DNA from 3 places in the Bradyrhizobium sp. CCGB12 genome. Region 2 is predicted to be linked to each of the others. Evidence: predicted binding sites of a transcription regulator. Region 2 holds the regulator's gene; each other region holds the start of a gene.
The links. The regulator PhoB, encoded in region 2, activates phosphate uptake and scavenging genes when phosphate is short. The targets are predictions, from matches to a motif close to TGTCATNNANCTGTCAT.
Positions count from the first base shown of each region.

Region 1: a site for PhoB is predicted at 4,992-5,008, ahead of NLM27_RS32830 (DUF2794 domain-containing protein). Genes of this name have one in related genera too.
Region 3: a site for PhoB is predicted at 5,590-5,606, ahead of NLM27_RS27980 (YdcH family protein). Genes of this name have one in related genera too.

Region 1 covers NZ_JANADO010000001.1:7,187,710-7,198,051, forward strand. The annotation lists gene NLM27_RS32815 (ABC transporter permease) at 1-2,483, shown strand, start outside; gene NLM27_RS32820 (Bax inhibitor-1/YccA family protein) at 2,754-3,545, shown strand; gene NLM27_RS32825 (GNAT family N-acetyltransferase) at 3,795-4,325, shown strand; gene NLM27_RS32830 (DUF2794 domain-containing protein) at 4,557-4,928, opposite strand; gene NLM27_RS32835 (thioredoxin family protein) at 5,468-6,244, opposite strand; gene acnA (aconitate hydratase AcnA) at 6,461-9,181, opposite strand; gene ccmA (heme ABC exporter ATP-binding protein CcmA) at 9,423-10,025, shown strand; gene ccmB (heme exporter protein CcmB) at 10,258-10,342, shown strand, end outside.
Region 2 covers NZ_JANADO010000001.1:6,653,971-6,664,312, forward strand. The annotation lists gene NLM27_RS30500 (aspartate aminotransferase family protein) at 1-1,163, opposite strand, end outside; gene NLM27_RS30505 (GcrA family cell cycle regulator) at 1,633-2,145, shown strand; gene phoB (phosphate regulon transcriptional regulator PhoB) at 2,394-3,101, opposite strand; gene phoU (phosphate signaling complex protein PhoU) at 3,124-3,840, opposite strand; gene pstB (phosphate ABC transporter ATP-binding protein PstB) at 3,852-4,670, opposite strand; gene pstA (phosphate ABC transporter permease PstA) at 4,667-5,512, opposite strand; gene pstC (phosphate ABC transporter permease subunit PstC) at 5,514-6,503, opposite strand; gene pstS (phosphate ABC transporter substrate-binding protein PstS) at 6,664-7,677, opposite strand; gene NLM27_RS30540 (ATP-binding protein) at 7,823-9,124, opposite strand; gene NLM27_RS30545 (lysylphosphatidylglycerol synthase domain-containing protein) at 9,157-10,212, opposite strand.
Region 3 covers NZ_JANADO010000001.1:6,117,219-6,127,560, reverse strand. The annotation lists gene NLM27_RS28025 (tetratricopeptide repeat protein) at 1-490, opposite strand, end outside; gene rpsU (30S ribosomal protein S21) at 655-948, opposite strand; gene aqpZ (aquaporin Z) at 1,210-1,932, shown strand; gene NLM27_RS28010 (5-(carboxyamino)imidazole ribonucleotide synthase) at 1,969-3,075, opposite strand; gene purE (5-(carboxyamino)imidazole ribonucleotide mutase) at 3,072-3,560, opposite strand; gene NLM27_RS28000 (GGDEF domain-containing protein) at 3,702-4,424, shown strand; gene NLM27_RS27995 (hypothetical protein) at 4,427-4,678, opposite strand; gene NLM27_RS27990 (hypothetical protein) at 4,807-5,025, opposite strand; gene NLM27_RS27985 (YdcH family protein) at 5,157-5,363, opposite strand; gene NLM27_RS27980 (YdcH family protein) at 5,693-5,875, shown strand; gene NLM27_RS27975 (NAD(P)/FAD-dependent oxidoreductase) at 6,058-7,161, opposite strand; gene NLM27_RS27970 (EAL domain-containing protein) at 7,364-10,051, shown strand; gene NLM27_RS27965 (glycerol-3-phosphate dehydrogenase) at 10,189-10,342, shown strand, end outside.

The sequences.
Region 1 (10,342 bases), 530 kb from region 2:
GCGGCTTCTACGTCTTCATCGCTTGCATTGCGCTCGGCGTGATGGCGATCGCCGGCGTCGGCTCGGTCTCGTCGAGCCTCAGCGACGGGCTCGCGCGCGAAGGCCGCACCCTGCTCGGCGGCGACGTCTCCTTCGTGCTGTTCCAGCGCGAAGCGAAACCGGAAGAGGTCGCGTTCCTACGTTCGCGCGGCACGGTTTCGACCGCTGCGACCTTGCGCGGCATGGCGCGCTCGAGCGATGGCAAGCTGGCACTGGTCGAGATGAAGGCGGTCGATGACACCTATCCGATGCTCGGACAGCTCAAACTTGCGCCGCAGCTGGCGATGTCCGATCTGCTCGCGGAGCGTGACGGCGCGTTCGGCGCGGCCGCCGATCCGACGCTGCTGGCGCGGCTCTCGCTGAAGACCGGCGATCGCGTCACCATCGGCTCGGCGACCTTCCAGATCCGCTCTACTGTCGAGGCCGAACCGGACAAGCTCGCCGGCGGCATCGGCTTCGGGCCGCGCTTCCTGATCAGCGAAGCGGGCTTGCACGCCACCGGCCTGATCCAGCCCGGCAGCCTGGTGCGCTGGGTCTACCGGGTGAAGCTGCCTGCCGCCGCCAACAGCGAGCGTGCCACCGAGGCCTTCATCGCGGATGCGCGCAACGCCGCGCCACAGGCCGGCTGGGAGATCCGCAGCCGCTCCAACGCCTCGCCGCAGCTCGAGCGCAACATCAACCGCTTCACGCAATTCCTGACGCTGGTCGGTCTCGCCGCGCTGCTGGTTGGCGGCGTCGGCGTTGCCAATGCCGTGAAGAGCCATATCGACCGCCGGCTCGAGGTGATTGCGGCCTTCAAGGCCGTCGGCGCCACCGGCCGCGACGTGTTCGGCATCTATCTCGCGCAGGTCATCCTGCTCGCCGCCATCGGCTCGGTGATCGGCCTTGCGCTCGGCGCCGCGATGCCCTTCGCCATCGTCGGCCTGTTCGGCAAGCTCTTGCCGCTGCCGGTGGTGCCGGCCGTGCATGCCGACGAGCTCGCGCTGTCCTTCGTCTATGGCCTCCTCACCGCACTGGCCTTCGGCCTGTGGCCGCTCGGTCGCGTGCATGACGTGCCGGTGGCCGCGTTGTTCCGCGACACCATCAGCTCCGAATGGCACCGGCCGCGTGTGGGCTATCTCGTGTTCATGGGGCTCGTGATCGTCCTGCTCGTCGCCGTCGTGATCGGCCTGTCCTTCGACAAGCGCATCGCCGCGGTGTTCGTGGCCTCCTCCGTCGTCGTGTTCGCCCTGCTCCGCGGCATCGCCGCTTTGCTGATGGCGTTGGCGCGACGCCTGCCACGGACGCAGTTGCCGATGCTGCGGCTGGCGATCGCCAACATCCACCGGCCGGGCGCGCTGACGCCGTCCGTCGTGCTCTCGCTCGGCCTTGGGCTTGCCGTGCTGGTCACCATCACCCAGATCGACGGCAATTTGCGCCGGCAGTTCCTGGCGGCGCTCCCCGACCAGGCGCCATCGTTCTTCTTCATCGACATCCCGAGCACGCAGGCCGAGCAGTTCGACGGTTATCTGCACCAGATCGCTCCCGGCGCGAAGGTCGAGGACGTGCCGATGCTGCGCGGCCGCATCGTCGGAGCGCGCGGGTTGCGCGCCGAGGAGCTCAAGCCCTCCACCGATTCCGAATGGGTGATGCAGAGCGACCGCGGCCTGACCTACACCGGCGAGCTGCCAAAGGGCTCCAAGGTGGTCGAGGGCGAGTGGTGGAGCGCCGACTATTCCGGCCCGCCGCTGGTCTCGATGGAAAAGAAGATCGCCGACGGCCTCGGCCTCAAGCTCGGCGACGAGGTCGTGGTCAACGTGCTCGGCCGCGACATCCCGGCCAAAATCGGCAATCTGCGCACCATCGACTGGCAGGGCCTCGGCATCAACTTCGTCCTCGTCTTTTCGCCGAACGCGTTCAAGGGCGCACCGCATACCCATGTCGCAACGCTGACCGAAGCCGGCGGCGATGCCGCGGGCGACGGCAAGATCATCAAGCAGGTGGCGGACGCCTATCCGATGGTGACGAGCGTGCGCGTGCGCGAGGTGATGGAGACGGTCGGCTCGGTGGTGACCAACCTGGCGCTGGCGATCCGCGGCGCCAGCGCCGTGACCCTGATCTCGGCCATCCTGGTGCTGGGCGGGGCGCTCGCCGCCGGCCATCGCCACCGGGTCTACGATGCGGTGATCCTGAAGACGCTTGGCGCGACGCGGCTGCGGCTGCTCGGAGCCTATGCGCTCGAATACCTCCTGATCGGCCTCGCCACCGCATTGTTCGGCGTGATCGCCGGCAGCATCGCAGCCTGGATGATCGTGACGCGGCTGATGACGCTGAGCTTCGTCTGGCAGGCCGGCAGCGCGGCCGGCGTGGTCGCGGCCGCTCTGGTCGTCACGGTCGGGCTCGGGCTCGCCGGCACGCTGCTGGCGTTGAACAAAAAGCCTGCCACGGTGTTGCGGAATTTGTGACAAAATGTAGCGGGTGGCGGCGCGGAAGCGGAATCGCACGATTCCTGCGATTAACCACGACTGCCCGTCGGGATCGTGGGGTGAGGGCGACATTCAGCCGCGCGTGGACGGTTGCAGCTAATGTGTTAGTTTCCCACATATCTAATGGGTTCGGAGCCCCGATTGTGAGCCAGAATTTAGTCGGCTGACATCGGTATCCGAGATAGAATTGACGAACCGGCGGCATGGCGACCCTCATGCCGGACCGGGCCAACCAACGGGAATTCGACCATGTCGGACCTAGACCGTAACTACGCTTCTCCTTTCGGCAGGGCCGCCGGGCGTGTCGACGCCGCGACGGTCGATGCCGGCCTGCGCGCCTATATGCTGCGCATCTACAATTACATGAGCATCGGCCTCGCCATCACCGGCCTCGCCGCGCTCGGCGTCTACATGGCTGCCGTGACTGACGTTCCGACCCCGGAAGCCGTCCGCGTCGGCAAGCTGTTCCTGACGCCGTTTGGCTATGCGATGTTCGTCAGCCCCCTGAAGTGGCTGTTCATGCTCGCGCCGCTCGCGATGGTGTTCGTGATCTCGGCAGGCATCAACCGTCTCGCACCCTCGACCGCCCAAATCCTGTTCTGGGTGTTCGCGGCGCTGATGGGCATCTCGCTGTCGTCGATCTTCCTGGTGTTCACGCACACCTCGATCGTGCGGGTGTTCTTCATCACCGCGGCGACCTTCGGTGCGCTGAGCCTCTACGGCTACACCACCAAGCGTGACCTGACCGGCATGGGCTCGTTCCTGTTCATGGGCCTGATCGGTATCGTCATCGCGAGCCTGGTGAACCTGTTCCTGGCCAGCTCGCTGCTGCAGTTCATCGTGTCGGTGGTCGGCGTGCTGGTGTTCGCGGGCCTCACCGCCTGGGATACCCAGCGGCTGAAGAACGACTACATCTACGGTTACGCCTCGGCCGGCGGTGAAATCGCAGAGCGTGCGGCCATCACCGGCGCACTGTCGCTGTACCTGAACTTCATCAACCTGTTCACGCTGCTCCTGCAGCTCCTCGGCCAGCGCGACTAAGCGACCAACCGAGTGAACGACATGAACCCCGGCCGAAAGGCCGGGGTTTTTGTTTGGGGCCGTGACCTCTCCGCGTCATTGCGAGGAGCTCGCGACAAAATTGCGTAGCAATTTTGCGCTGATGCGACGAAGCAATCCAGAGCCCTTCCGCGGACGCATTTCTGGATTGCTTCGCTGCGCTCGCAATGACGGGTGCGGCAACACCGGAGCCCCTTCCAGCGGCTGCGGGAAGGCTCTAGTCTTCCCGCCATGTCCGCACCCGAAATCAGGCCCACTGTCGAGGCCGACCTCCCCGCCATCACCGCCATCTACCAGCAGGCCGTCCGCGAAGGCACCGCGACATTCGAGCTGGAGCCGCCTGATCTTGCCGAGATGACGCGCCGCTATCGCGCGCTGATCGACGGCGGCTATCCCTATTTCGTCGCCATGCTCGACGGACGCGTGGCCGGCTATGCCTATGCCGGCGCCTACCGGCCGCGGCCGGCCTATCGCTTCACGGTCGAGAACTCGATCTATCTCGATCCCTCCTTCCACCGCCGCGGCGTCGGCTCTCTGCTGCTGGAGCGACTGATCACCGAATGCGAAGCGCGCGGCTTCCGCCAGATGATCGCGGTGATCGGCGATTCCGCCAATGCCGGCTCGATCGGCGTTCACACCAAGGGCGGCTTCAAGATGATCGGCACGCATCCCAGTGTCGGGCTGAAATTCGGCCGCTGGCTAGACACGGTGATGATGCAGCGCGACCTCGGCGAGGGTGCGAGCACGGTACCGGGGAAGTAGGGGCACTCTTGTAGCCCGGATGGAGCGCAGCGAAATCCGGGACAGGTCCATCCGCTGATACAACGGCCCCGGATTGCGCTACGCTCCATCCGGGCTACGAGGCCTCGCTACGCGACAGCCTCCGTAGGGTGGGCAAAGCGTAAGCGTGCCCACCAACTTCAGCGCGATTGAGGAAACATGGTGGGCACGGCGCGGTGCGCCTTTGCCCACCCTACGGCACCGTTCGTGCGGCTACACCACCGCCAGCTTCCGATCGATCACCAGCAGCACCCGCTCGAGCTCGTGACCGCGGCGCAGGATGAGGCCGGTCGCCGAGATCACGCTGTACATGCCCTGCTTGCGCGCGAGCCGCGGGTCCTTCTCGATCCGGTAGATCGGGACTTCAGAGGCGCGGCGATAGACCGAGAACACGGCGCGGTCCTTCAGGAAATCGATGGCATAGTCGCGCCACTCGCCGTCGGCGACCATGCGGCCGTAGAGATTGAGAATCCGGTGCAACTCGAGGCGGTTGAACGTTACCCGGTTCGGCTGCGTCGCCGCAGCGGCGGGGCGCGCCGCCGCGCGCTGCTCGCTCGGATCCGCATCCTCCGACATCAGACTCATGAGAAGTGCCTCCCGCCTCGCATGCCCGCTGGTCCGCGAAAACCGTCCCGGAACCCTGGGATCATGACAGTTGCATGATTGCGCCAACCGTGCGCCACCGCAAGGGGGCTCCTTGTTCAACCCATCGAATCAGCGGCGTGTCAGAGCACACGCAATGGTGGAACTTCGTCGCGGCAAACCGTCACGGGATCGTTAGCAGGAATCATAGTGTCGCCGCTTTTCCGCCCAGCGCCTGCCGCCCTGCATTGCGAAAAGACTCACGTGCGTTGACCCGGTCCTTTCGGTTCCGGATTCCTCAGCCCCCAGCCCCCCGGGGTCGACAGGATCGGGTCTGTTCGCGCGACAAGGAGGGCCAACGCAAGTTGGTCCTTTTTTGTTTGTGTCGGGATATTTCTGGCGCGCCCGACTTCTTCCCGACCAGCGCAAAAACTCTCTCTCCTCATCCCGAGGAGCCGCGAAGCGGCGTCTCGAAGGATGCAAGGGCGCGCTCCTCACCATGAGGGTTGAGAGCAGAGTGTGACGCTAGAGAGAATTTCGAATCAGTGCAGCGACGTGTACGCCGCGCCCAACATCGCACCCGGCTTCTCCCGGTTGCCATCCTGGACATAGACCACTGCGCCGTCGACGCCATCGCGCGTGAGATTCTCGATCGGCACGGTCCAGCTTTCCGGACGGCCAGTCCAGTCGCCGACCTTGAGCAGGTTGCGAACGACGTTGTGGTAGGTGACCTGCTGTCCGCGATTCTCGCCGCGGGTGATCGTGATCGGCACCGACTTGGCGATCGAGCAGATCCAGACTTCGCCATGCGAGACCGTGGGCTCCTTGCTCGCGGCCACCGAGACGTTGATCTGCTTGCCCGCAAGAGACATCGTCACCGGCACGCTCATCACACCAAGGCCCTTGTCGGTCTTGCCGATCGCACCTTCGATGCCAGTCCGATCGCTGCCGATGACATGGGTTGAGCCATTGACGACGACCTGCGGCGTGTAGACTTCACGATCGCCGCGCATGCGCGAATAGGCACGCTGCCGTGCGGAGAAGCGTGAATCCGCCAGCGTGTCCTTCCAGCCGAGATAGTCCCAATAGTCGATCGGCATGCTCAGCGCGATGACCGAGGGATCCTTGGAGAGATCGCCGATGATCTTGTCGGCGGGCGGACAGGACGAACAGCCCTGCGAGGTGAACAATTCGACGACGGCGCGGGGATCGGCCTCGGCGGGACGGATGACGGCGATGATCGCACAGATGCCGAGAGCTCCCGACCAGAGGGCGCCGGACCAACGTGAAACCAGATGAGAAGCCGTCATTGCTGTCATGTCGAACGTCACACACCGAACTCGTGGGGGAAGATTATCGCCTGATGGTCACCGTAGTCTTACGGGGGCGCCACGTTTATCCGTCCAAAGCGAAGTTTTCCGCCGGGCGGGCCCATCCGAAACGTGCCGCAAACGCGCGAAGGCGGCCTTTTGATAGGCCGCCTTCGTTCAGGCTTCTACTCACTTCGCAGTGAGCCATCGTTCACAAATCCGCGCTTACGCCGCGAGCTTGCGCAGGACGTAGTGCAGAATGCCGCCGTTGCGGTAGTAGTCGAGCTCGTCCAGCGTATCGATGCGGCAAAGCAGCGAAACGCGCTGCAACGAGCCGTCGCCGGAGACGATCTCCGCGGTCAGCTTCTGGCGCGGCTTGAGGTCGCCGACGAGGCCGCGCAGGGTGACCTTCTCGTCGCCCTTGAGACCCAGCGACTGCCAGGAGGTGCCTTCCTCGAAGGTCAGCGGCAGCACGCCCATGCCGACCAGGTTGGAGCGGTGGATGCGCTCGAAGCTCTGGCAGATCACGGCGCGAACGCCGAGCAGGCGCGTGCCCTTCGCGGCCCAGTCGCGCGAGGAGCCGTTGCCATATTCGGCGCCGGCGAACACCACCAGCGGCACCTTCTCCTCCTGGTACTTCATCGCGGCGTCGTAGATCGACATCTGCTCGCCGTCGGGCCAGTGCTTGGTGAGACCGCCTTCCGGAATGTTGCCGTCGGCGCCCTTCAGCATGAAATTCTTGATGCGGATGTTGGCGAAGGTGCCGCGCATCATCACTTCATGGTTGCCGCGACGCGTGCCGTATTGGTTGAAGTCGGCCGGGCGCACCTGGTGCTCGCTGAGATATTTGCCCGCGGGCGAGGTGAGCTTGATCGAACCGGCCGGCGAGATGTGGTCGGTGGTGATCTTGTCGCCGAACATCGCGAGGATGCGCGCCTCGACGATGTCGGTGACCGGCTCCGGCTCCTTCTTCATGCCATCGAAATAAGGCGGGTTCTGAACGTAGGTCGAGCTCATGTTCCAGCGATAGGTCTCGCTCTCGACGGTCTTGATCTTGCGCCAGTTGGTGTCGCCCTTGAACACGTCGGCATACTTCTTCTTGAAGATCGACGCGGTCACGAACTTCTTCATGAAGGCGTTGATCTCCTTCGTCGTCGGCCAGATGTCCTTCAGGTACACCGGCTTGCCGTCCTTGCCTTCGCCGAGCGGCTCGACCGCGAGATTCTTGGTGACGCTGCCCGCGAGCGCGTGGGCGACGACCAGCGGCGGCGAGGCCAGATAGTTCGCCTGCACGTCCGGCGAGACACGGCCTTCGAAGTTGCGGTTGCCGGAGAGCACGGCAGCGGCGACGATGCCGTTGTCGTTGATCGACTTCGATATCTCCTCCGGCAGCGGACCGGAATTGCCGATGCAGGTGGTGCAGCCGAAGCCGACCAGGTTGAAGCCGACCTTGTCGAGATCGGTCTGCAGGCCGGAATCGGCGAGATAGCCCGCGACGACCTGGCTCCCCGGGGCCAGCGAGGTCTTCACCCACGGCTTTGCCTTGAGGCCCTTGGCAGCAGCGTTACGGGCCAGCAGGCCGGCACCGATCAGCACGCTCGGGTTCGAGGTGTTGGTGCAGGAGGTGATGGCGGCGATGACGACGTCGCCATGGCCGATCTCGTAATTCTTGCCTTCGACGGCGAAGCGCTTCGTCGGCTCCTCGGCCTTCTTGTACTCGGTGCCGAGCGCGAGCGAGAAACCTTCGGCGACCGACGGCAGCGCGATGCGGCCTTCGGGACGCTTCGGGCCGGCCATCGACGGCACGACGTCGGCGAGGTCGAGCGTCAGCGTTTCCGTGAACACCGGATCAGCCGATTTGGCGGTGCGGAACAGGCCCTGCGCCTTGGCATAGGCCTGCACCAGCGCGACGCGCGCCGGCGCGCGACCGGAGGTCTTGAGGTAGTCGATCGCGGCAGCGTCAACGGGGAAGAAGCCGCAGGTCGCGCCGTATTCCGGCGCCATGTTGGCGATGGTCGCCTTGTCGGCAACGGAGAGATTGTCGAGACCGGGGCCGAAGAACTCGACGAACTTGCCGACCACCCCTAACTTGCGCAGCATCTGCGTGACGGTCAGCACGAGGTCGGTCGCGGTGACGCCTTCCTTCATCGCGCCCTTCAGCTTGAAGCCGACGACGTTGGGCAGCAGCATCGACAGCGGCTGGCCGAGCATGCAGGCTTCCGCCTCGATGCCGCCGACACCCCAGCCGAGCACGGCGAGACCGTTGACCATGGTGGTGTGGGAGTCGGTGCCGACGAGCGAGTCAGGGTATGCGACCTCGAAGGTGCCGGTCTTCTTGCCGACCGTCATCTTCTCCTTCTTGGTCCAGACCGTCTGGGAGAGATATTCGAGATTGACCTGGTGGCAGATCCCGGTGCCGGGCGGCACGACGGAGAAGTTCGAGAACGCCTTCTGGCCCCACTTCAGGAACTCGTAGCGCTCCTGGTTTTGCTTGTATTCCTCGGTGACGTTCTTGGCGAAAGCCTTGTTGTCACCGAAGAAGTTCACGATCACGGAGTGGTCGATGACGAGGTCGACCGGCACCAGCGGATTGATCTTCTCGGCATCGCCGCCAAGCTTCTGCATCGCGTTGCGCATCGCGGCAAGGTCGACCACCGCGGGCACGCCGGTGAAGTCCTGCATCAGGACGCGCGCCGGGCGGAACGCGATCTCATGTTCCAGCGACTTCTTGCGCAGCCATTTCGACACCGCGACGATGTCTTCCTTCTTGACCGAGCGGCCGTCCTCGTTGCGCAGCAGGTTCTCGAGCAGGACCTTCATCGAATAGGGAAGTTTCGAAATTCCCTTCAGACCATTCTTCTCGGCCGTGGGCAGGCTGTAATAGACATAGGTCTTGGCGCCGACCTTGAGGGTCTTTTTGCATTTGAAGCTGTCGAGCGAGGTCATGTAGGAAATCCCAATTGTTAGTTATACCCGGCAGGGTATCTTAACACCGTCAGCGTATCAGGCTGGGCCGCTTGCAGGGGCAGGTTGAGTTGCTGCATCAAGTAGTTCCGGGCTTATAGAAGCTTTCTAACCGCGCCGCCACAGCCACAATCGTGCCGCAGCAATCGCTGAGCCAAAAATTCCCATGCGCTACCCCAAGTTTTCCTGAGGCCTGGTTGTGAGCGGGCTGAAACGAGGCGAGATGCAGCTTTTCGGTCGCGGGCTCAGATGCGTGCGGGGCGGGCGCGAGGTGTTTTCCGGGCTCGATTTCGCCGCCGCCGCGGGCGAAGCCGTGGCGGTGATGGGTCGCAACGGGTCGGGCAAGACCTCGCTGCTGCGGCTGATCGCGGGCCTGCTCATTCCGGCCGGCGGAACGATCACGCTGGACGGGGGCGACGCTGAGCTGACCCTGCCGGAGCAGTGCCACTATCTCGGCCATCGCGATGCCCTGAAGCCGGCCCTGAGCGTGGTGGAAAATCTGACGTTTTGGGCTGATTTTCTCGGCGGCGAGCGCCGCGATGCCGCCGAGAGCCTCGCCAAGGTCAGCCTCGACCACGCCACCCACCTGCCCGCCGCCTTCCTCTCCGCCGGCCAGCGCCGCCGGCTGTCATTGGCGCGGCTGCTGACCGTGCGCCGCCCGGTCTGGCTGCTGGACGAGCCGACCACGGCGCTGGATGCCGCGGGCCAGGACATGTTCGGCGGCCTCATGCGCGAACACCTCGGCCAAGGCGGCCTGATCATCGCCGCCACCCACGCCCCGCTGGGGATCGACTCGCGGGAGCTGCGGATCGGGGGGATGGCATGAGACGACCCGACCCTCAGTTTTTCGAGCGGCTAGGCGCGGCGCTCGGACCGATGAGACAGTGGTCGCCGCGGACTCCTTCGCCTCTCCCGCTTGCGGGAGAGGTCGGCGCGCAGCGCCGGGTGAGGGTTCTCTCCTCTGGGGGAGCCTTCGTTGTCGAGACACCCTCTCCCCAACCCTCCCCCGCAGGCGGGGGAGGGAGCGTACCGCCCTCGGGGCACGACGGGAGCGCACCATGACCGCCCTGTCCGCCCTCATTCGCCGGGACATCCGGATCGCGCTTCGCGTCGGCGGCGGGGCGCTGATCGGCGTGCTGTTCT
Region 2 (10,342 bases):
GCACGCTCGAGCCGCTCGACACTGTCCTCGATCTCCGCTTCGGTGACGATCAGAGGCGGCAGGAAGCGCACGACATTGTCGCCGGCGCCGACGGTGAGCAGTTTTTCGTTGCGCAAGGCGGCAACGAGATCCCCCGAAGGCACGACAGCCTTGATGCCGATCAGGAGACCCTCGCCGCGAACTTCGCTGACGACATCGGGATGGCGATCGATCACGGAGGCGAGCTTCTGCTTGAGCAGCAGCGACATCTTCTGCACGTGGTCGAAGAAGCCGGGCTTGAGCATGACGTCGAGCACGGCGTTCGCAGCGGAGATCGCGAGCGGATTGCCGCCGAAGGTCGAGCCGTGCGAGCCGGGCCCCATGCCGGAAGCCGCCTCCGCGGTCGCCAGCACCGCGCCGATCGGGAAGCCGCCGCCGAGCGCCTTTGCCAGCGACATCGCGTCGGGTGTGACGCCGGTGCGCCTGTGGGCGAAGAGATCGCCGGTGCGGCCCATGCCGGTCTGCACCTCGTCGAACGCGAGCAGCAAGCCCTTCTCGTCGCAGAGCTGACGCAGCGCCTTGAGGAAAGCGGGCGTTGACGAACGCACGCCGCCCTCGCCCTGGATCGGCTCGATCAGGATGCCGGCGGTCTGCGGACCGATCGCCTTCTTCACGGCTTCGATGTCGCCATGCGGGACCTGGTCGAAGCCGTCCATCGGCGGACCGAAGCCCTCGAGATATTTTGCCGATCCCGTCGCAGCCAACGTCGCCAGCGTGCGGCCGTGGAAGGCGCCTTCGAAGGTGATGATCCGATAACGTTCCGGATGCCCCTTGGAGAAGTGATGATGGCGGACCAGCTTGATCACACCCTCCAGCGCTTCGGCGCCGGAATTGCAGAAGAACACGAAGTCGGCAAAGCTCTCATTGCAGAGACGGGCCGCGAGCTTCTCGCCATCGGGGCTCTGGAACAGGTTGGACATGTGCCAGAGCTTCGTTGCCTGCTCCTGCAGTGCCTTGACCAGCGCGGGATGGGCATGGCCGAGCGCATTCACCGCAACGCCCGACGTGAAGTCGAGGTAGCGATCGCCATTGGTCGCGATCAGCCAGCAGCCTTCGCCGCGCTCGAAACCAAGGTCGGTCCTGGCGAAAACGGGAAGCAGATGCGGCGCGGCGCTGTTGGTCATGACCATCACTTGGATGTTGCACTTGGATGTTGAGACCTGCCTGGCGTGCCTTACGCAGCGCACCATTGACCGGTCCGGAAAACGAAACGTGCCGCCTTTTAAGGGCGGCACGCGTCACTATCTTATGCCTGGCAAGACGGGTGTCAATGCCGCCCGAAAAGCCTCGCGAAACGCTGAATCCGTAGTCTTGCGGTGCCGATTTTGCGGGGTTTTCACCACGGAACATGTGGAAGCGAGTCGGCGGACTCTTGCGCGGGAGTCACGCCATATTGTAGCGTTTGGCCTGTCAGATACGACATCTCGTGCAGCGGTTCTGATCCCAAGAGTCCTTATGTACCGGCGTAAACGTTCGGGCGTCAGTCACGCGCCCGGCGAGCCTTAAGGGATTCTGGCGGCACGGGTTTTTCAAGGCTTAGGCATTCGTTGTGAGGCCCCAGGATGGCTGGCCGGCAGCGAGGGAAAGGGTGCAATGACGGTTTTGACCTGGTCCGACGATCGCGTCGAGCAGCTGAAAAAGCTCTGGGAGGCCGGACTTTCGGCCAGCCAGATCGCGGCCGAGCTCGGCAATGTGACCCGCAATGCCGTGATCGGCAAAGTGCACAGGCTCGGCCTGTCCGGCCGCGCCAAAAGTCCTTCCTCGGCCGCGCCCCGGCCGCGCAAGGCGCGTCCGGCGCAGCACATGATGCGAGTGACCCGCCCGATCTCGCGCGGCAACACCGCGCTCGCGCAGGCCTTCGAGGTCGAGGTGGAGGCCGAGCCGGTCACCTACGACAACGTGGTGCCGATGAGCCAGCGGCTGTCGCTGCTGGAGCTGAACGAGGCGACCTGCCACTGGCCGGTCGGCGATCCCTCGAGCCCGGATTTCTTCTTCTGCGGCGGCAAGGCGCTGTCCGGCCTGCCCTACTGCGCCCAGCACTCGCGCGTCGCCTATCAGCCGGCCGCGGATCGCCGGCGTGCACCGGCCAAGCCGAGCACGCGGTGAGAATTTTCTGAGATCAAGACGGCAGCCGTCACGCGATGACGGCTCCGCACATTCGGTGTCGTCCCGGACAAGCGCGCCTCAAGCGCGCGTAGATCCGGGACCCATAGCCACAGGGCGCAATTGTCGCGCGAAGTGGTCACTCCGAGTCTTCGCCAAACTACTCCCTGTGGCTATGGGTCCCGGATCTGCGCTTACGCTTGTCCGGGACGACACCTGAGTGCGTGACGACGACAGATCGCCAAAAGAGCTTACGTCTGCTCCGCCTTCGCAAAGCGATCATCCAGCGCGTACCCTGCGCCACGGACCGTGCGGATCGGGTCCTGCTCGCGGCCGAGATTGAGCAGCTTGCGCAGGCGGCCGATATGGACGTCGACGGTACGCTCGTCGATGTAGATGTCGCGACCCCAGACGCTGTCGAGCAGCTGCTCGCGTGAGAACACGCGGCCGGGATGCTCCAGGAAGAACTCCAGCAGGCGATATTCGGTCGGGCCGAGATCAATCGGCCGGCCCGAGCGCGCCACGCGGCGCTTGTCGCGGTCGAGCTCGATGTCGCCATAGGCGAGCACGGTGGCAAGCCGCTCCGGGCTTGCGCGCCGCAACAGACCCTTCACGCGCGCCAACAGCTCCGGCACCGAGAACGGCTTGACGATGTAGTCGTCGGCACCGGTCGCAAGACCCCGCACCCGCTCGCTCTCCTCGCCGCGCGCGGTGAGCATGATGATCGGAAGCTGCTTGGTCTCGGGACGGGTGCGCAGCCGCCGGCACAGCTCGATGCCGGACAGTCCCGGCAGCATCCAGTCGAGCACGATCAGATCGGGGATGTGTTCCTTGAGGCGGGTGTCGGCATCGTCGCCGCGCATCACCGTCTCCACGTCATAGCCGTCGCCTTCGAGGTTGTAACGAAGAAGCTCGGTGAGAGCTTCCTCGTCTTCAACCACCATAATGCGTGCGCCCATGTGGTCGTCGCTCCTTACGTAATCAGGTATTCGGGACCGTCGTGGCGAAGGTCGTCATGTCGCCCTTCGGCCGCTTGTCGGTGATCGCCTGCCCCTCGATCATGTAGAACACGGTCTCGGCGATGTTGGTGGCGTGGTCGCCGATCCGTTCGATGTTCTTGGCGCAGAACATCAGGTGGATGCAGAACGAGATATTGCGCGGATCCTCCATCATGTAGGTGAGGAGCTCGCGGAACAGCGAGGTGCAGATGGCGTCGACTTCCTCGTCGCCCTTCCAGACTGCCATCGCCGCCGGTAGGTCGTGCGCGGCATAGGCATCCAGCACCGACTTGACCTGCTGCTCCACGAGGTCGGTCATGTGCTCCAGGCCGCGGAACAGTTTCAGCGGATGGAAGTCCGTCTCCAGCGCTGCGACGCGCTTGCCCATGTTCTTGGCGAGGTCGCCGATACGCTCGAGATCGGTGGCGACGCGCATGGCGCCGACGATTTCGCGCAGATCCACCGCCATCGGCTGGCGGCGGGCGATGGTGAGCACGGCGCGCTCCTCGATGCGCTTCTGGAGCGCGTCGAGCTCGGCGTCGATGGTGACGACGCGCTGACCGAGCGCAACGTCGCGGCGGATCAGCGCGTCGACGGAGTCGACGATCATGCGCTCGGCAATGCCGCCCATCTCGGCGACCAGGCGAGTGAGCTCCTGGAGGTCGGTGTCGAAGGCCTTAGCGGTATGTTCAGTACCCATGTCCCGTCTCCTCAGCCGAACCGGCCGGTGATGTAGTCCTGCGTGCGCCGATCGCTCGGCGACGTGAAGATCTTGCTGGTGTCGTCGAACTCGATCAGCTCGCCGAGATACATGAAGGCGGTCTTGTCGGAGACGCGCGCCGCCTGCTGCATGTTATGGGTGACGATCGCGATCGTGTAGTTCTCGGACAGCTCCTGGATCAGCTCCTCGACCTTGGCGGTCGAGATCGGGTCGAGCGCCGAGCAGGGCTCGTCGAACAGGATCACCTCAGGACGCACCGCAACCGTGCGGGCGATGCAGAGGCGCTGCTGCTGGCCGCCGGAGAGCGACAGGCCGGAGGCGTTGAGCTTGTCCTTGACCTCGTTCCACAGCGCGCCGCCGCGCAGCGCCTTCTCGACGCGGTCGTCCATCTCGGACTTCGAGATCTTCTCGTAGAGGCGGATGCCGAACGCGATGTTCTCGTAGATCGTCATCGGGAACGGCGTCGGCTTCTGGAACACCATGCCGACGCGGGCGCGCAGCAGGTTGAGGTCCAGCCTGGGGTCGAGGATGTTGGTCTGATCCAACATCAACTGTCCCACGGCGCGCTGCCCCGGATAGAGGTCGTACATCCGGTTGAAAATGCGCAGCAGGGTCGACTTGCCGCAGCCCGACGGGCCGATGAACGCCGTGACGCGGTTGGTGCCAAGCGTCAGGTTGATGTTCTTCAGCGCGTGGTGCTCGCCGTAATAGAAGTTGAGGTTGCGCACCGTCACCTTGGCCGGCGCCTCCGGCAGCGGATGCGAGCCGGGCTGAACGGGCGTACTGACGGAAATAGACATATCGCTCATTTTGCGGTCCTCTCGGCGCTAAGGATGCGCGCGCCAATATTCAAGGCAAGTACGGTCAAAGTGATCAGCAGGGCACCGCTCCAGGCGAGCTGCTTCCAGTAGGCGTAAGGGCTCTGCACGAAATTGTTGATGGTCACCGGCAGGTTCGCCATCGTCTTGTTCAGGCCGAGGCTGAAGAACTGGTTCGAGAGCGCGGTGAACAGCAGCGGCGCGGTCTCGCCGGCGACGCGGGCGGTCGCCAGCATCACGCCAGTGATGAGGCCGGAGCGCGCAGCGCGATAGGCGATGCGCTTGATCACCAGCGAGCGCGGCAGACCGAGCGCGGAGGCCGCCTCGCGCAGCGCATTCGGCACCAGCAGCAGCATGTCCTCGGTCGTGCGCAGCACCACCGGGATGACGATCACGGCGAGCGCGAGCGCACCTGCGATCGCCGAGAAGCCGCGCATCGGCACCACGACCGCGCCGTAGATGAACAGGCCGATGATGATCGAGGGCGCCGAGAGCAGGATGTCGTTGATGAAGCGGATCACCGAGGTCAGCTTGTCGTTGCGGCCGTACTCGGCGAGATAGGTGCCGGCGAACATGCCGAGGGGCGCGCCGATGCCGACGCCAAGCACGGTCATGATCAGCGAGCCGACGATGGCGTTGAGCAGGCCGCCCTCGTTCGAGCCGGGCGGCGGGGTATTTTCGGTGAAGACCTGGAGGTTGAGCCCGGCCAGACCGTTGTAGAGCAGCGTCAGCAGGATCAGCGCGAGCCAGGTGACGCCGAAGGCGGCGGCAGCCAGGCAGAGCGCGCGGATGACGACATCCACGCGGCGGCGGCGTGCATAAATCGGGTTCATGTTACTTTCCCGCCTTCTTTTCGAGTCGCAGCAGCATCAGCCGCGCGGCCGCGAGCACGAAGAACGTGAGCACGAACAACAGCAGGCCGAGCAGGATCAGGCCGGACTGGTGCAACCCGTCGCTTTCGGCGAACTCCGATGCGATCGCCGCCGAGATCGTGGTGCCCGGTGCGAAGATCGACGAGGAGATACGGAACGAGTTGCCGATGATGAAGGTCACCGCCATGGTCTCGCCGAGCGCTCGGCCCAGCGCCAGCATGACGCCGCCGATCACGCCGACGCGGGTGTAGGGGATCACCACGCTGCGGACGACTTCCCAGGTGGTGCAGCCGACGCCGTAGGCGGCTTCCTTCAGCACCGGCGGCACCGTCTTGAACACGTCGACCGAGATCGAGGTGATGAAGGGCAGCACCATGATGGCGAGGATCAGCGCGGCGTTGAACAGGCTGAGATAGGACGGGGGACCTGCGAAGATCGCGCCCAGCACGGGAACGCCGTCGAAGATCTTGATCATGAAAGGCTGGAAGGTGTTGGCGAGGAACGGGCCCAACACGAAGAAGCCCCACATGCCGTAGATGATCGAGGGAATGCCGGCGAGCAGCTCGATGGCCATGCCGATCGGGCGGCGCGCCCATTGCGGACAGAGCTCAGTGAGGAAGATGGCGATGCCAAGACCGACCGGAATGGCGATCGCCATCGCGATGAACGAGGTCACCAGCGTGCCGTAGATCGGTCCGAGCGCGCCGAGCACGGGCGGATCGGCCGACGGCGCCCAGCGCTGCGTCCACAGGAACGACAGGCCGTATTCCTTCATCGCCGGGAAAGCACCGACGACCAGCGAGATGATGATGCCGCCGAGGATCAGCAGCACCGAGATCGCGGAAAGCCGCGTGATCCAGTAGAAGGTGACGTCGCCGAGCTTGAACGCGCTCAAAGCCTTGGCACGATCATACGGTCCGGCGTCGTCGATTACATCGCTCTGAACGGCCATCTCTGCCACGCCGATCCCCTGTACCCGTTTATGTATACGCTTGTTTTTGGCCCCGTGCCCCGGATGCGGCGCTCGCCCATCCGGGGCTTGGTTCTTGTGGGCTCGGCTCAGCGGCGCAGCACTTCAGGCTGCGCCGTGTCCGGGACGCGAGAGCGAGCGCTCAGCTCTTGATCTCGGCAGCCCAGGTCTTCTCCACCTGCTGGACGACGCTGTCGGGCATCGGGATGTAGTCGAGCTCCTCGGCCATCTTGCCGCCGTTCTTGAAGGCCCAGCGGAAGAACTTGATGGCTTCCTGCGAGGCCGCCTTGTCAGTGGCGGACTTGTGCATGAGGATGAAGGTCGCCGCCGTGATCGGCCAGGACTTGTCGCCGGGCTGGTCGGTCAGGATGACGTAGTAGCCGGGAGCCTTGGACCAGTCGGCGTTGGCGGCGGCCGCCTGGAAGGCCTCGACGGTCGGCTGCACGGGCTTGCCGGCCTTGTTGACGAGACCGGTGTAGGTCAGCTTGTTCTGCTTGGCATAGGCGTACTCGACATAGCCGATCGAGTTCTTGGTCTGGCTGATGTTGCCCGACACGCCTTCGTTGCCCTTGGCGCCGACGCCGACCGGCCACTCGACCGCGGTGCCCTCGCCGATCTTGCTCTTCCAGTCCGCGCTGGCCTTGGAGAGGTAGTTGGTGAAGTTGAAGGTGGTGCCCGAACCGTCCGAGCGGCGGACCACGGTGATGGCGTCCGACGGCAGCTTCACGTTCGGATTGAGCTTCTTGATCGCGGCATCGTCCCACTTGGTGATCTTGCCGAGATAGATATTGGCCAGCGTCTCGCCGTCGAACACCAGCTCGCCCGGCTTCACACCCTCGAGGTTGACCACGGGGACGATCGCGCCCATCACCATCGGCCACTGGACGAGGCCGTCCTTCTCGAGCTGCTCGGCCTTGAGCGGCGCGTCGCTGGCGCCGAAGGTCACGGTCTTGGCCTGGATCTGCTTGATGCCGCCGCCGGAACCGATCGACTGGTAGTTCAGGCCGTTGCCGGTCTCCTTCTTGTAGGCGTCAGCCCACTTCGAATAGATCGGGAACGGGAACGTCGCGCCGGCTCCCGTGATGTCGGCCGCAAAGGCCGCAGTCGTCGATGCGGCGACCAAGCCAGCAGCGACGATAGTTTTGAGGAAATTCATGCTGGTCTCCATACAGGGGAGCGAAGCGCCATCCGCGCCCGATCGCGCTCCCCGCGCCGCCCCCTTTAGGAGCGGTCGGCTGTGCTTTTACGAAGGTTTCGTGACAGCTGGATGACACCCTCAAGCGATTAAAATCGCTTGATTTTCAGGTGAGAGCCGGAGTCTTGGCCTGGGGAAAACAGGCCGTGAAAGTGGCACCCTGCCGGGGCACGCTTTCGATCAGAAGCCGGCCGCGATGACGGTTAAGAATATGTTTCACCAGCGATAATCCGAGTCCTGTCCCGCCCTGCGAGCGGCTGTCGCCGACGTCGACCCGGTAGAAGCGTTCAGTCAGCCGGGGCAGGTGCTCGGGCGCGATGCCGGGGCCGAAATCGCGAACCATGACCCGAATTTCCTGAGCTCCATCAGTGGCCGTGCTTGGGGTCAGCGACACGATGACGCGACCGCCCGAGGCGCCATATTTGAGCGCGTTCTCGATCAGGTTCTCGAACAGGCGGAGCAGCTCCTCGCGGTCGCCCGCGATCATCACCGGGGCATCCGGCAGATGAGTCTCGACATCGACCTGGCGTTCCCGCGCCAGCGGCTCGAGCCCGTCGGCGACCTGGAGGATGATCGGCAAGAGGTCGACCAGGGTGTCCGGCCGGACATGGGCCGATAGCTCGACCCGCGACAGCGACAGCAAATCGTCGATCAGGCGCGCCATGCGGGTGGCCTGGTTGTGCATGATGCCGAGGAAGCGCTCGCGCGCCTTTGGATCGTCCTTGGCCTGGCCCTGGAGCGTGTCGATGAAGCCCGACAGGGCGGCGAGCGGCGTGCGCAGCTCGTGGCTGGCATTGGCGACGAAATCGGCCCGCATCTCCTCGACGCGACGCAGCGGCGTCTGGTCGTGGAAGGTCATCAGCATGCATTTGTCGGCGCCGCCGAAGGTGGTCGGCACCGGCACCGGCGTGATCATGAGCTCCAGCCAGCGATCGACCGGAACGTGGTCGAGATAGGTCGCGCGCCGCGGTTCGGTGGTCGCGATCGCCTCGCGCAGCGCCGTGATGATCTCCGGCGAGCGCAGCGCGAACTGGGCGAGCTCGTTCCTGCGCAGCGCCGGCGCGAGCTGAGCGGCAGCGGCGTTGAGGTGGATGACGCGACCGGCGCGGTCGAGCAGCACCGCGGGATCGGGCATGCCGGCGACGACGGCGGCCACCGCCGCACTCTCGACCGGGTTGTTGATGCGCCTGACGTCGTCGCGCGATGCGGCGGCATCGTGCAGGCGCCAGGGGATCAGCGCCGCCGCCGCAATGCAGAGGAACACGATGGCGGCGGGCAGCGCCGACAGCTCGCCCAGCGAGACGAGCACCGACAGCGCCAGCGCCGCAGCGATCAGGATGATGGTCGAGTGCCGCAGCCGATCGGACCAGGGCTGGGTGTTGGGAGAAGATGGGGCGTCGATCGCCATCGGGGAGGGCTTCTCCTTGGGGCTTGCGCTGGTCAGGCGCCGCTGTCGCTGCGCTCTCTCACATAGGCGGCCTCACGCGCCGGGCCGGGGTCTAGCTTGAGCGCCGCCTGCTGCAGGCGCTTCGAACGTGCGCCGATTATAACTTCGCGAAGCGTCAGCAAGATTACAGATATGACAAAGGGGGACAGATAATAGAGGACGCGGAACAGCAGCATTCCGCCCAGAAGCTCCTCCCGGTCCATCTGCCAGAGGCCAACCAGCATGGCGGCGTCGAACACACCAAGACCTCCGGGCGAATGGCTGGCAAAGCCGAGCAGGGTCGCCGAGACGAAGATCACCGCGACCACGACGAAGCCGAGATTGGGCTCGTCCGGGACCAGCACGTACATGGCGAGCGCGCAGAAACCGAGATCGACGATGCCGATCGCGATCTGGAGCAGCGTCAGCGGCCCGCCCGGCAGCACCACGGTCCAGGGCCCGCGTCCCACCACCCGCGGCTGGGTCCAGACCCAGACCACATAGGCGACCAGCCCCACGATGATCATCATCGCCAGCGTCCGGTTCAGCCAGGCCGGCAGCTGGTCGATCGAGGCGGCGGCCTCCGGATGGTAGGCGATGCCAAGGCCGAGCACGGCGGCATTGCCGAGCCAGAAGGTCAGGCCGGCGAGGAAGCAGATCTTGGCGACGTCGATCGCGTTCAGCCCATAGGCCGAGTAGATGCGATAGCGCACCGCGCCGCCGGTGAAGACGCTGGCGCCGACATTGTGACCGATCGAATAGCTGGTGAAGGCGGCGAGCGCGTTAATCCGGTAGGGCACGTGGGCGTGGCCGATCGCGCGCGTGGCGAAAAGGTCGTAGAAGGTCAGGGTGAAATAGCCCGCAGCGACGAATAGGGCCGCCATAGCAATCTGGCTCGGCTCGGTGCTCTTGATCGCCTCGATCACCTCGTTGCGATCGATGCCGCGCAGCATGTGGTAGAGCACATAGCAAGCGATGCCGATGACCGCGATGCTGGTCACAACTCCAAGCTTATGCAGGATTTGCTTCTGGCGCAGAAACGACGTCGCCCTGCGTATGGCTTCCAGCATCTAGACCTCGAACAACGCTTCAGCGGCCAGGGTGGCCGGCAGACAGGCGGACGACACACAGGCACTCAACGAACCCTCGCCGCCGGCTCCGGCATCGCGCATGCACCCTGCCCCTCCACTAGCGCGTTTT
Region 3 (10,342 bases), 540 kb from region 2:
AGGCCTCATCCAGGTCGGCTGCAGCCTCCTTGACCTTGCCGAGCGCGAGATAGCTGGTGGCGCGGCCGAGCAGCGGCTCGACCTTTTGCGGATTGAGCCCGCTCGCAGCGCTGAAATCGGCGATTGCGAAATCGTGCTGGTTATTGCCCTGATAGATCAAGGCGCGGCCATAGAGCGCCTGCGCATTGTAGGGATCGAGCCCGACCGCGCGATTGAATTCGTCGAGCGCCGCTGCGATCTCGCTCGACTTCGCCAGGGATTGGGCTTTTGCCGTGTGGGCCTGGGCTTCGCTGACGTTGCCGGCGCTGACCGCGCTTTCGGCGGTCGCGGTCGCCTTCGGTGGCTCCTGCGGCTTCTCCTTCTCCGGCATCAGCGATCCCAGATCGAAGGAGCAGCCGCACAGTGCGATTCCCATCACGGCCAGCACGAACGGCTGCCGCCAGATCTGGCGTAGCCGCGCCAAGCCGCGCTCGGGGAAAGGGGAGGCCATCGACGTTCGCTTGCGCTAGAGCATGATCCGGAAAAGTGTGCGGCGGTTTTGCGCTTTAGTGCCGCATCGGGAGTGCCCCGTCCCAGAAAGGCACCTCTCACAAACAATAACGCGGGCCAAGGGCCCGCGTCATCGAAAACTGAAGTCTTGCAAGCGCCGGTAGATCAGCGCGGTCCGCGCGGACCTGCACCCGGGCCACGACCACCGCGATCACCGCCGGGACCGGCGCCGAACACCGGCTTCGGCTTCATCGGCAGCAGACCTTCGCGCTGGAGCTTCTTGCGAGCCAGCTTGCGTGCCCGGCGCACAGCTTCGGCCTTTTCGCGGGCCTTCTTCTCGGAGGGCTTCTCGTAATGACCGCGGAGCTTCATCTCGCGGAAAATCCCCTCACGCTGCATCTTCTTCTTCAGCGCCTTGAGGGCTTGATCGACGTTGTTATCGCGAACGAGAACCTGCACGCGGCATCCTCTTCAGTGGATCGGATTTGAATTCGGGTAAGTCAAAGGGGATGGCAAAAAGCCCGGCGCCCTTAACCTTGAGCGCGCGGATGTATCAGAGAAAACCCTGGATGTCCACCGGCCACGCGGGTTTTCGGGCCAAGTTCGGCCATTAAATGCGGCGAAAATACCCCCGCGCGGTCGCAATTTGGGTGGTTTGGTGCCAAAAGGCGGGCCGTTTTCCGGAGGTTGATCCGGAGCAGCAATCAGGGGAGAGGCCACATGGACATGAAAAAATACGCGGCCGAGGCTATCGGCACCTTTTGGCTCACATTCGCAGGTTGTGGCAGCGCGGTGATCGCTGCCGGTTTTCCGCAGGTCGGCATCGGCCTCGTCGGTGTATCCCTCGCGTTCGGCTTGAGCGTCGTCACCATGGCCTACGCGATCGGGCACATCTCTGGCTGCCATCTCAACCCGGCCGTCACGGTCGGTCTCGCCGCCGGCGGTCGTTTTCCGGCCGGCCAGATCCTGCCCTATGTGATCGCGCAGGTGGTCGGCGCGATCGTGGCCGCGTGGCTGCTCTATGTCATCGCGAGCGGGGCGCCCGGATTCGACGTCACCAAGGGCTTCGCGTCCAACGGCTATGACGCGCATTCGCCCGGCCAGTACAGCATGATCGTGTGCTTCCTCACCGAGGTGGTGATGACCATGATGTTCCTGTTCATCATCATGGGCGCCACTCATGGCCGTGCACCTGCGGGCTTCGCGCCGCTCGCGATCGGGCTCGCGCTGGTGATGATCCATCTCGTCAGCATCCCCGTCACCAACACCTCGGTGAATCCGGCGCGCAGCACCGGCCCCGCGCTGTTCGTCGGCGGGTGGGCAATGGCGCAGCTCTGGATGTTCTGGGTCGCGCCGCTGATTGGCGGCGCGCTCGGCGGGGTGATCTATCGCTGGCTCAGCGAGGAGCCCGCAGGCATCGTCGCGGGCGTGAAGACGGCATAATTGCCAGGCGGGATCGCAGTCTTTGCCGCGGTCCCGCTACTTGTCCTTCACCGGCCGGACTTCGGTGACGTGGCCCATCTTGCGGCCAGGGCGCGGCGTGCCCTTGCCGTAGATGTGCACGGTCGCGCCCGGCACGCTCAGCCACTTGTCGTAATCGCGGATCTCGTCGCCGATCAGATTGGTCATGGTGACGATTTCGCCGTGGCGCACGGGCTTGCCGAGCTGCCAGCCGGCAATGGCGCGGATATGCTGCTCGAATTGCGAGACCGAGGCGCCGTCCAGCGTCCAATGGCCGGAATTGTGCACGCGCGGGGCGATCTCGTTGACCAGCACCTTCGGTCCGGTGCCATTGGCGAGCACGAACATCTCGACGGCGAGCACGCCGACGTAATCGAGCGCGCTCGCGATCTTGCCGGCGATGCTGCGCGCTTCCTCGGCGAGCGAATCCGGGATCGGTGCGGGCGCGCGGGATATCTTCAGAATGTGGTCGCGGTGCTCGTTCTCGGTGACGTCGAAGCACTCGACCTGGCCCGCGGCGGAGCGCGCGGCGATCACGGAGATCTCGCGCTCGTACGGCACGAAGGCCTCCAGGATCGCCGATTTGGTGCCGAGGCTGGTCCACACCTTGGCGACGTCGTCGCCCTCGCGGATGATGGCCTGGCCCTTGCCATCATACCCGAAGCGGCGGGTCTTCAACACGGCCGGAAGACCGATTCGCGCGATCGCCTCGCGCAACGAAGCCACCGAGATGACGTCGGCGTAAGCGGCCGTGCCGATGCCGAGCCGGGTGACAAAATCCTTCTCGGCCAACCGGTCCTGGGTGGTTTCGAGGATCTTGCGGTTGGGCAGCACCGGGCGACGCGCATCCAGCACCATCGCCGCGGCCGCCGGTACGTTCTCGAATTCGTAGGTGATGACGTCGACGTCGTTGGCGAACAGCTCGAGGGCCTCGACATCGGCATATTCGGCGCAGGTCGCATTCAGGACCACGTCGAAAGCCGGAGAATCCGGATCGGGCGAGAATACCTGGCAGCGCAGCCCGAGCCGCGCCGCAGCCATCGCCAGCATCCGGCCGAGTTGTCCGCCACCGAGGATGCCGATGGTGTCACCGGGCTTCAGCGTCACCTGCTTGGCGCCGGTCACGCCTTGTCCTCCGGGCGTTCGGCAACCGCCTCGGTCTGCGCCTTGCGCCAGGCGGCAAGGCGACCGGACAGGGCGGGGTCGGACAGCGCCAGCACGGAGGCCGCAAGCAGCGCCGCGTTGATCGCGCCGGCCTTGCCGATGGCGAGGGTGCCGACCGGGATACCTGCGGGCATCTGAACGATCGAATACAGCGAATCGAGGCCCTTGAGCGCCCTTGATTCGACGGGCACGCCGAACACGGGTAGCTCCGTCAGCGCCGCCGCCATGCCCGGCAGATGCGCGGCGCCGCCGGCACCGGCGATGATGACCTTGTATCCGGCGGCCTTGGCGCCCTTGGCGAAAGCGAACAGGCGGTCGGGGGTGCGGTGTGCCGAAACGATGCGAGTGTCGGCGGCGACGCCGAGCGCGGCAAGCGTATCGGCGGCATGCCGCATCGTGTCCCAGTCCGACTGGCTTCCCATGATGATGGCGATCGGCGCGGTCATGACGTTAATTGTGCTCGGAAAACAGAAAGATAGGCCAGATTAACGGTTCCGGCCGGCGGCTCGCAAGGCGGTGGCAAGGAGAAGGGAATGCACTATCCTGTCTTGGTGAATCCCCGCAAGCCTTCATTGAGCAGGATGCCCATGAAGAAACCAAAAAGGGCGACCGCTGCGAAGGCCAAAAGGGGCCGGACGACCAGCGCCACCCGCTCCAAAGCCGCTGCCAAGCGTCTTGCCAAGCGTCCGGCCAAACGTTCTGGCAGTCCGGAGCGGGGCGATGGCGCCACGGATACCATCAAGGCGACCATCCGCGGCTTGCGGAACGAGCTCAAGGCGGCAGAGCGGCGGGTTGCGGAGCTCGAGGCGGCCGCTGACACCGATTTCCTGCTGGAGATCCCGAACCGGCGCGGTTTCGAGCGCGAGCTCAACCGTGCCGTTGCCTACATGAAGCGCTACCGCGCCAGCGGCGCGCTGATCGTGCTCGACGTCGATCGGCTGAAGCCGATCAACGATTCCTATGGACACGCCGCCGGCGACGAGGTGCTCAAGGCGATTGTTGCGACGTTGACGCGGCAGGTCCGCGCCTCGGACGTGGTCGGCCGCCTCGGCGGCGACGAGTTCGCGCTGCTCTTGTGGAATCTCAGCGAGACCGACGCCAAGGCGAAGGCCGGCATCTTCGAGCAGGCAATCGACGAATTGTCTTTCACCTTTCGGGGCGAGCGCGTGACTGCAGGGGCCTCCGCGGGCGTCGCGCTGCTGGGAGCGCAGTCCGATGCGGGCCGCGCCCTGGAGGAGGCCGACGCCGCCATGTATGTGCGCAAGGCGCGCCGGCGGCACGAGCCGCGGATCAGCCTGGTCAGCAGCTGACGCTACAGCGCGGCGAGGTCTTCCGGCACGTTGCCGAATTTGCGCAGCAGTGTGGCATCGCCGAATTCGCCGGTCATGGGATCGCCGCTGCGGCTGAAGGCGACCGCGCCGATATGGCCCGGCCCGCGTGCCAGCATTTCGGCGCGCCGCAAAGCGGCCGACGATGTCTGGCACTCCTCGGCCGTGCCCGCGACGGGCGAGCCATCTGCATCGATCAGAAAAGGCATTGCAACATAATAGGTCACAGCGGACATGGCGTTGCTCCCTGGTAGAGCATGATCCGGAAAAGTGCGAAGCGGTTTTCCCTCGCGACAAACGCGGAACGCGTTTGTCCGGAGATCATGCTCGAACGACGACCTAAAGCGCGACCGCGCTTTAGAGGTCAGGCGGCGCTGCTCTTGCTCCGCATCTTGCTGCGCGAGGTCTCCGGAATGCAGCCGGCGGCAACCGCCGCCTGCAACTCCTCGAGCTCGGCTTCCAGATACTCATTGGCCATGATCAGCGCCTTGATGGTGCTGCGCAGATTTCCGTCGCACATCGCGATCGCCTGATCGCAGGCTTGTTCATAATGGCTGTTGTCGAGACGGGCGGTTGCCGACATCTGCGTTGTCCTTCTGCCTTCTCTTGGCGTTTCCTGGGGGCGCTCGGGGTATCCCCAATGTTCCTATTTTGTTCTTTTTGAGTCAAGTGGATTCAGATACGGCGAGCCGCCGCGAAAGACCGGCTCGGGGCTCAGGCGATGATGTCGGGGGTGATCTGGTCTTCGATGAACGCGATGCGGTCGCGCAACAACAGCTTGCGTTTCTTCAACCGCTGCAATCGCAATAGGTCGGGAGCGGGCGATTGATGCAATGCATCGATCGCCGCATCGAGATCTCGGTGTTCCTGCTGCAACCGGGTGAGCTCGGCTTCGAGCTCACGCTCGTCTTCATTGGTCATGTCTGCGGTGGCCGAAAACCGATAGGCGTGAGATTAAGGCTGTGGATGCCCTGTGGAAATTATCGTCCTTGCGCGGCGTGATCGCAAGCGATCTGCGCTCCTCGCTCGCCGATCTCCCGCAACATATTTCTGCGGGTTGGCACGATGCTGCGCAACCGCCTTGATATCATGGATTTTTCCGGCGTGGTTCCCTTAATCACGCTTCATTACATATGAATTTTCAAAAATGACGGAGCGACGACGGATATCCGTCGACAGAACGAATCGGTGATGTAGACTTCGTCGTCCGGATCGAATCCTGAGGTTCAGCCCTACCGAGGAGGTTTCGAATGACAATTCAGGCACATCTTGTTGAATTGGAGCGGAAGCACAAGCTTCTCGAAAACGAATTGCACGAAGCTCTCGTGCACCTTTCAACAGACGACCTGCAAATTGTTGAGTTGAAGCGCCGGAAGTTGATGGTCAAGGACCAGATCGAGCGTCTGAAGCAGTCTGGCGACACGCTCCATTAGTACCCCCGTAACAGTGTAGAGTTGATCTTGCCCCTTCACGCAGGGATGAGAGCCTTTGCTCATCCCTGCTGAAGGGCACTCCGTGCAAAGATGTTTGCGCGGCGTCTGGAGTCGCGTCCGTTCCGATCGAATCGGAACGGAGCTCCAGATTTTGTTCGAGCGCGTTTTCTTTAGTGAACGCTCTAGATGTCCGCGAGCTCGGCGACGTGATCCGCGATCGCGAGCGACGACGTCAATCCCGGCGATTCGATGCCGAACAGGTTGATCAAGCCTGCGACGCCGTGATCGCGCGGGCCTTGCATCAGAAAATCCTGCGTGGCTACAGCCGGCGGCACGATCTTCGGACGGATGCCCGAGTAGCTCGGCATCAACGCGCCGTCGGGTAGCGTCGGCCAGTATTTGCGGATCGCCGGGTAGAAGCGCTCGGCGCGTGACGGATCGACCTCGTAATTGATCGTCTCGATCCACTCGACGTCAGGGCCGAAACGCGCCTGCCCAGCCATGTCCAGCGTCAAATGTACGCCGAGCCCGCCGGGCTCGGGCACCGGGTAGATCAGGTGCGAGAACGGCGCCTTGGCATTGCAGCTGAAGTAATTTCCCTTGGCGAGATAGGCGGGCGGAATGCGGTCCAGCGGCATGCCCTCGATGTTGCGCGCCACCATCGTCGCCGAGAGCCCCGAGGCGTTGACGAGGAGGCTGCATTGCAGCGTCATCGGTGCCTCGCCGCCGGCCTCGATCTCGATCGCGCCGGCGGCTGCCTTGGCGCGGACCAGCGGCGTGTGGAACGCGAAGGCCGCGCCTGATGCTTCGGCTTCGCCGCGCAGCGAGAGCATGTAGGCGTGGCTGTCGATGATGCCGGTCGAGGGCGACAGCAGCGCGGCATCGCAGGCAAGGGCCGGCTCCAGTGCGCGTGCCGCCTCGCCCGAAAGCAGCTGCATGTCGAGCACGCCATTGGCTTCGGCATGCGCCTTGATCGACTGCAGCTTCTCGGTCTCTTTCGCGCTGGTCGCGACGATCAGCTTGCCGCAATTCCTGTGCGGGATGCCGCGCTCGGCGCAGTAGCGGTAGAGCGCATGCTTGCCGTCGACGCACATGCGCGCCATCCAGCTCCCGGCCCGGTAGTAGATGCCGGCATGGATGACCTCGCTGTTGCGCGAGGAGGTGATGGTGCCGATGGCCTCGGCTTCCTCGAGCACGATGACCTCGCGCCCGGCCTGGGCGAGCCTTCGGGCCACCGCGAGCCCGACCACGCCGGCTCCGATGACGACGCAGTCGACCCTATCCATGGTTGTGCAGAACGTCGGCTGGAAGCGTCGGAGGCAGCAGGGCCGGAAACGGCGGTGTGCGGTCGTTTTCCGTTAAGGAAGAATTTATCATGTCAGGGCAATTGCCGTATTTCGCGTCACATTTTTCCGTTGCACCTACAGGCGTTTACCCGATCCAAACCCGTGAAGCCAGACAATCCGACGTTGAAATCGCGGGTGGCTGATGGCTGAGAAGAACTGGCACGTGGGCAGCACGCTTCCGATTGCTGTGCAGGCCGTCGTGTGCCTGGCCGGCGCGGTTGCGCCTGCGCGCGCCTTTGCGCTGTCGGACAGCTTTGCCGCTCCGGGCGACCTCGCCAAGCTCGATCCCAATGTGATCTGGGAAGTCCTGATCGCGGGCATTGTCGTCTGTGCATTCCTCGCTGCGATCGCGCTGTGGATCCATTCCTCGTTGCGCCGGACCAGGCGTCTGCAGTTGCGACGCAATGCCTTCGTCTCCTCCGCCATGAACAATCTCAACCAGGGCGTGGTGATGACGGATGCGCAGCGGCGCGTCATCTTCTGCAACGACCGCTATCTCGAGATCTATGGCCTGGCGCGGTCGGATATCCGGGCCAACATGGACGGCTCCGAACTCCTCGAGCTGCGACGCAAGCGTGGGGTCCTCGATGGCGCCTCTGACGTCGAGTTCTACGAGAAGGCGGCAAGCACCAACGGTCTGATCACCGAACTGCCGGGCGGACGGGCCATCCTCGTGAAGTTTTTTGTGCTGCCGAACGGCGGCTCGGTGGCGACGCATCTCGACGTCAGCGAACAGCGCAGGCTGTCGCAACAGTTGGCCTCCACCAAGCAGTTCCTGGAAACGGTGCTGGACAACGTGCCGGCCTGTGTTGCCGCGAAGAACATCGAGGACGGCTGCTATATCTTCGCCAATACGGCCTATGAGCGCTTCTGGGGCTTCTCGCGGGACCACGTCGTCGGCAAGAATGCCCGCGAGTTGTTTGCGCCCGTCTCGGCGGCCAGCATCGAGGCGTCCGATCGGGCCGCGCTCAATTCGCCGGTCGGCCAGTTCCGCAACGAGTTCGAGGTCGAACGTGGCGGGGAGCGGCGCATGGTCGCCTCGATCCGGATCGCGGTCCGCAATGAAAACAACAGGCCCGGATTCCTGTTGCTGGTGTTCGAGGACATCACCGATCGCCGGTCATTGTCTCAGGAGCTGGAGAGCACCAAGAAGTTCCTCGAGCTCGTGGTCGACAACATCCCGGTGGCGCTGATCGTGGAGCAGGTCAAGGACGGCCGCTATCTGCTCGCCAACCGCAGCGCCGAGACGATTCTCAACCGCAGGCGCGAGGAAGCCACGGGCCTGACCGCCGCCGATATCTTCAATCCCAAGGAAGCCAAGCTGATCATCGCGCGCGACGAGGCCGCGATCAAGAAGCGCGGGATGATCACCGAGGAGCATCCGATCTCCACCAAGGACGGCCTGCGGCTGTTCCTCACCCGCCGCGCCACCGTGCTGAGCGACGCCGGCGAGCCGCAATATCTGATCAAGACCCACGAGGACGTCACCGATCGCCGGCAGACCGAGTCGCGGATGGCGCACATGGCCTACCATGACGGCCTCACCGATCTGCCGAACCGCGCCGCCTTCCTCCAGGCGCTGACCCAGATGATCGAGGCCTGCGAAGGCACAAGCGAGGAGTTCGCCGTCCTCTGCGTCGACCTCGACGGCCTCAAGGAGGTCAACGACGTCTTCGGTCATGCGCTCGGCGACAAGCTTTTGGTCGAGGTGGCCCATCGGCTCCAGGACGCCGCGCGCGGCGGCGTGGTGGCGCGCCTGTCAGGCGACGAGTTCGGTCTCATCATCGACGGCAGGCAGCCGGAAGCCGGGATGGCGCTGGCGCGGCAGCTCGGCGAGGCCGTTGCCCGGGAATTCCAGATCGATGGCCGGGCGGTCCGCGCCGGCGCCACGACCGGTATGTCGATCTTCCCGCACAACGGCGCGGATGGCGCCTCGCTGCTCGCCAATGCCGGCGCGGCGCTGTTCCGCGCCAAGCAGAAGTCACGCGGCACGATCAGCCTCTACCAGCCGGAGATGGACCACCAGATCCGCGATCGCCGCGTGCTGCATCAGGATCTCTCGATGGCGATCAAGAACGGCGAGCTCTCGCTCGCCTTCCAGCCGCAAGGCGTCGCAGGCGACAGCGTCGCCGAGAGCGAGATCATCGGTTTCGAGGCATTGGCGCGCTGGCAGCATCCGGTGCGTGGCCAGGTCTCGCCGGCCGAATTCATCCCGATCGCCGAAGAGAGCGGCCTGATCGTCGAGATGGGCGAGTGGATCCTGCGCGAGGCCTGCCGGGAGGCGGCGTCCTGGCCAATCCCGCTCCAGGTCGCGGTCAATCTGTCGCCGGCGCAGTTCATGCACGGCGATGTGGTCGGGCTGGTCCATTCGATCCTGATCGAGACGGGCCTTGCGCCCGGCCGGCTCGAGCTCGAGATCACCGAAGGCGTGCTGATCGAGGACTTCGATCGCGGCCTTGCGCTGCTGCGCCGGCTGAAGGCGCTCGGCGTGCGCATCTCCATGGACGATTTCGGCAGCGGCTACTCTTCGCTGAGCTATCTCCAGGCGTTCCCGTTCGACAAGATCAAGATCGACCGCGCCTTCATCATCAATCTCGGCCGTAACCCCCAATCGGCGGCGATCGTGCGTGCGGTGATCGATCTCGGCCACGGCCTCGAAATGTCGATCATCGCCGAGGGCGTCGAGACCGTCGACCAGCTCGCCTTCCTTGCCAAGGAGGGCTGCGACGGCGTGCAGGGCTATCTGCTCGGCAAGCCTCTCCCAATCGGGAAATATGCCGGCCTCGTCGGCCGCACTGAGGTCATGGAGCTTGCGCTCAAGACCGGTTAGCGCGCTTTCGAGCGAAGTGGATGCCGGTTCGCGCAAAGAAAGCGCGGCAGAACGAGAATCCGGAGCCCGTTCCGATTTCATCGGAACGGAAATGGCTCTAGTGATGATGGGGCGCTTCGCACCCATTCGACGGCTTCATGGCGGACTACGACCTTGCGATCATCGGCGGCGGCCTGAACGGTGTCAGCCTGGCGCGCGATGCGGCCGGCCGTGGCTTGCGGGTCATCCTGTTCGAGCAGGGCGATCTCGGCGGCGCGGCGTCGTCGGCGACGCCACGGCTGATTCATGGCG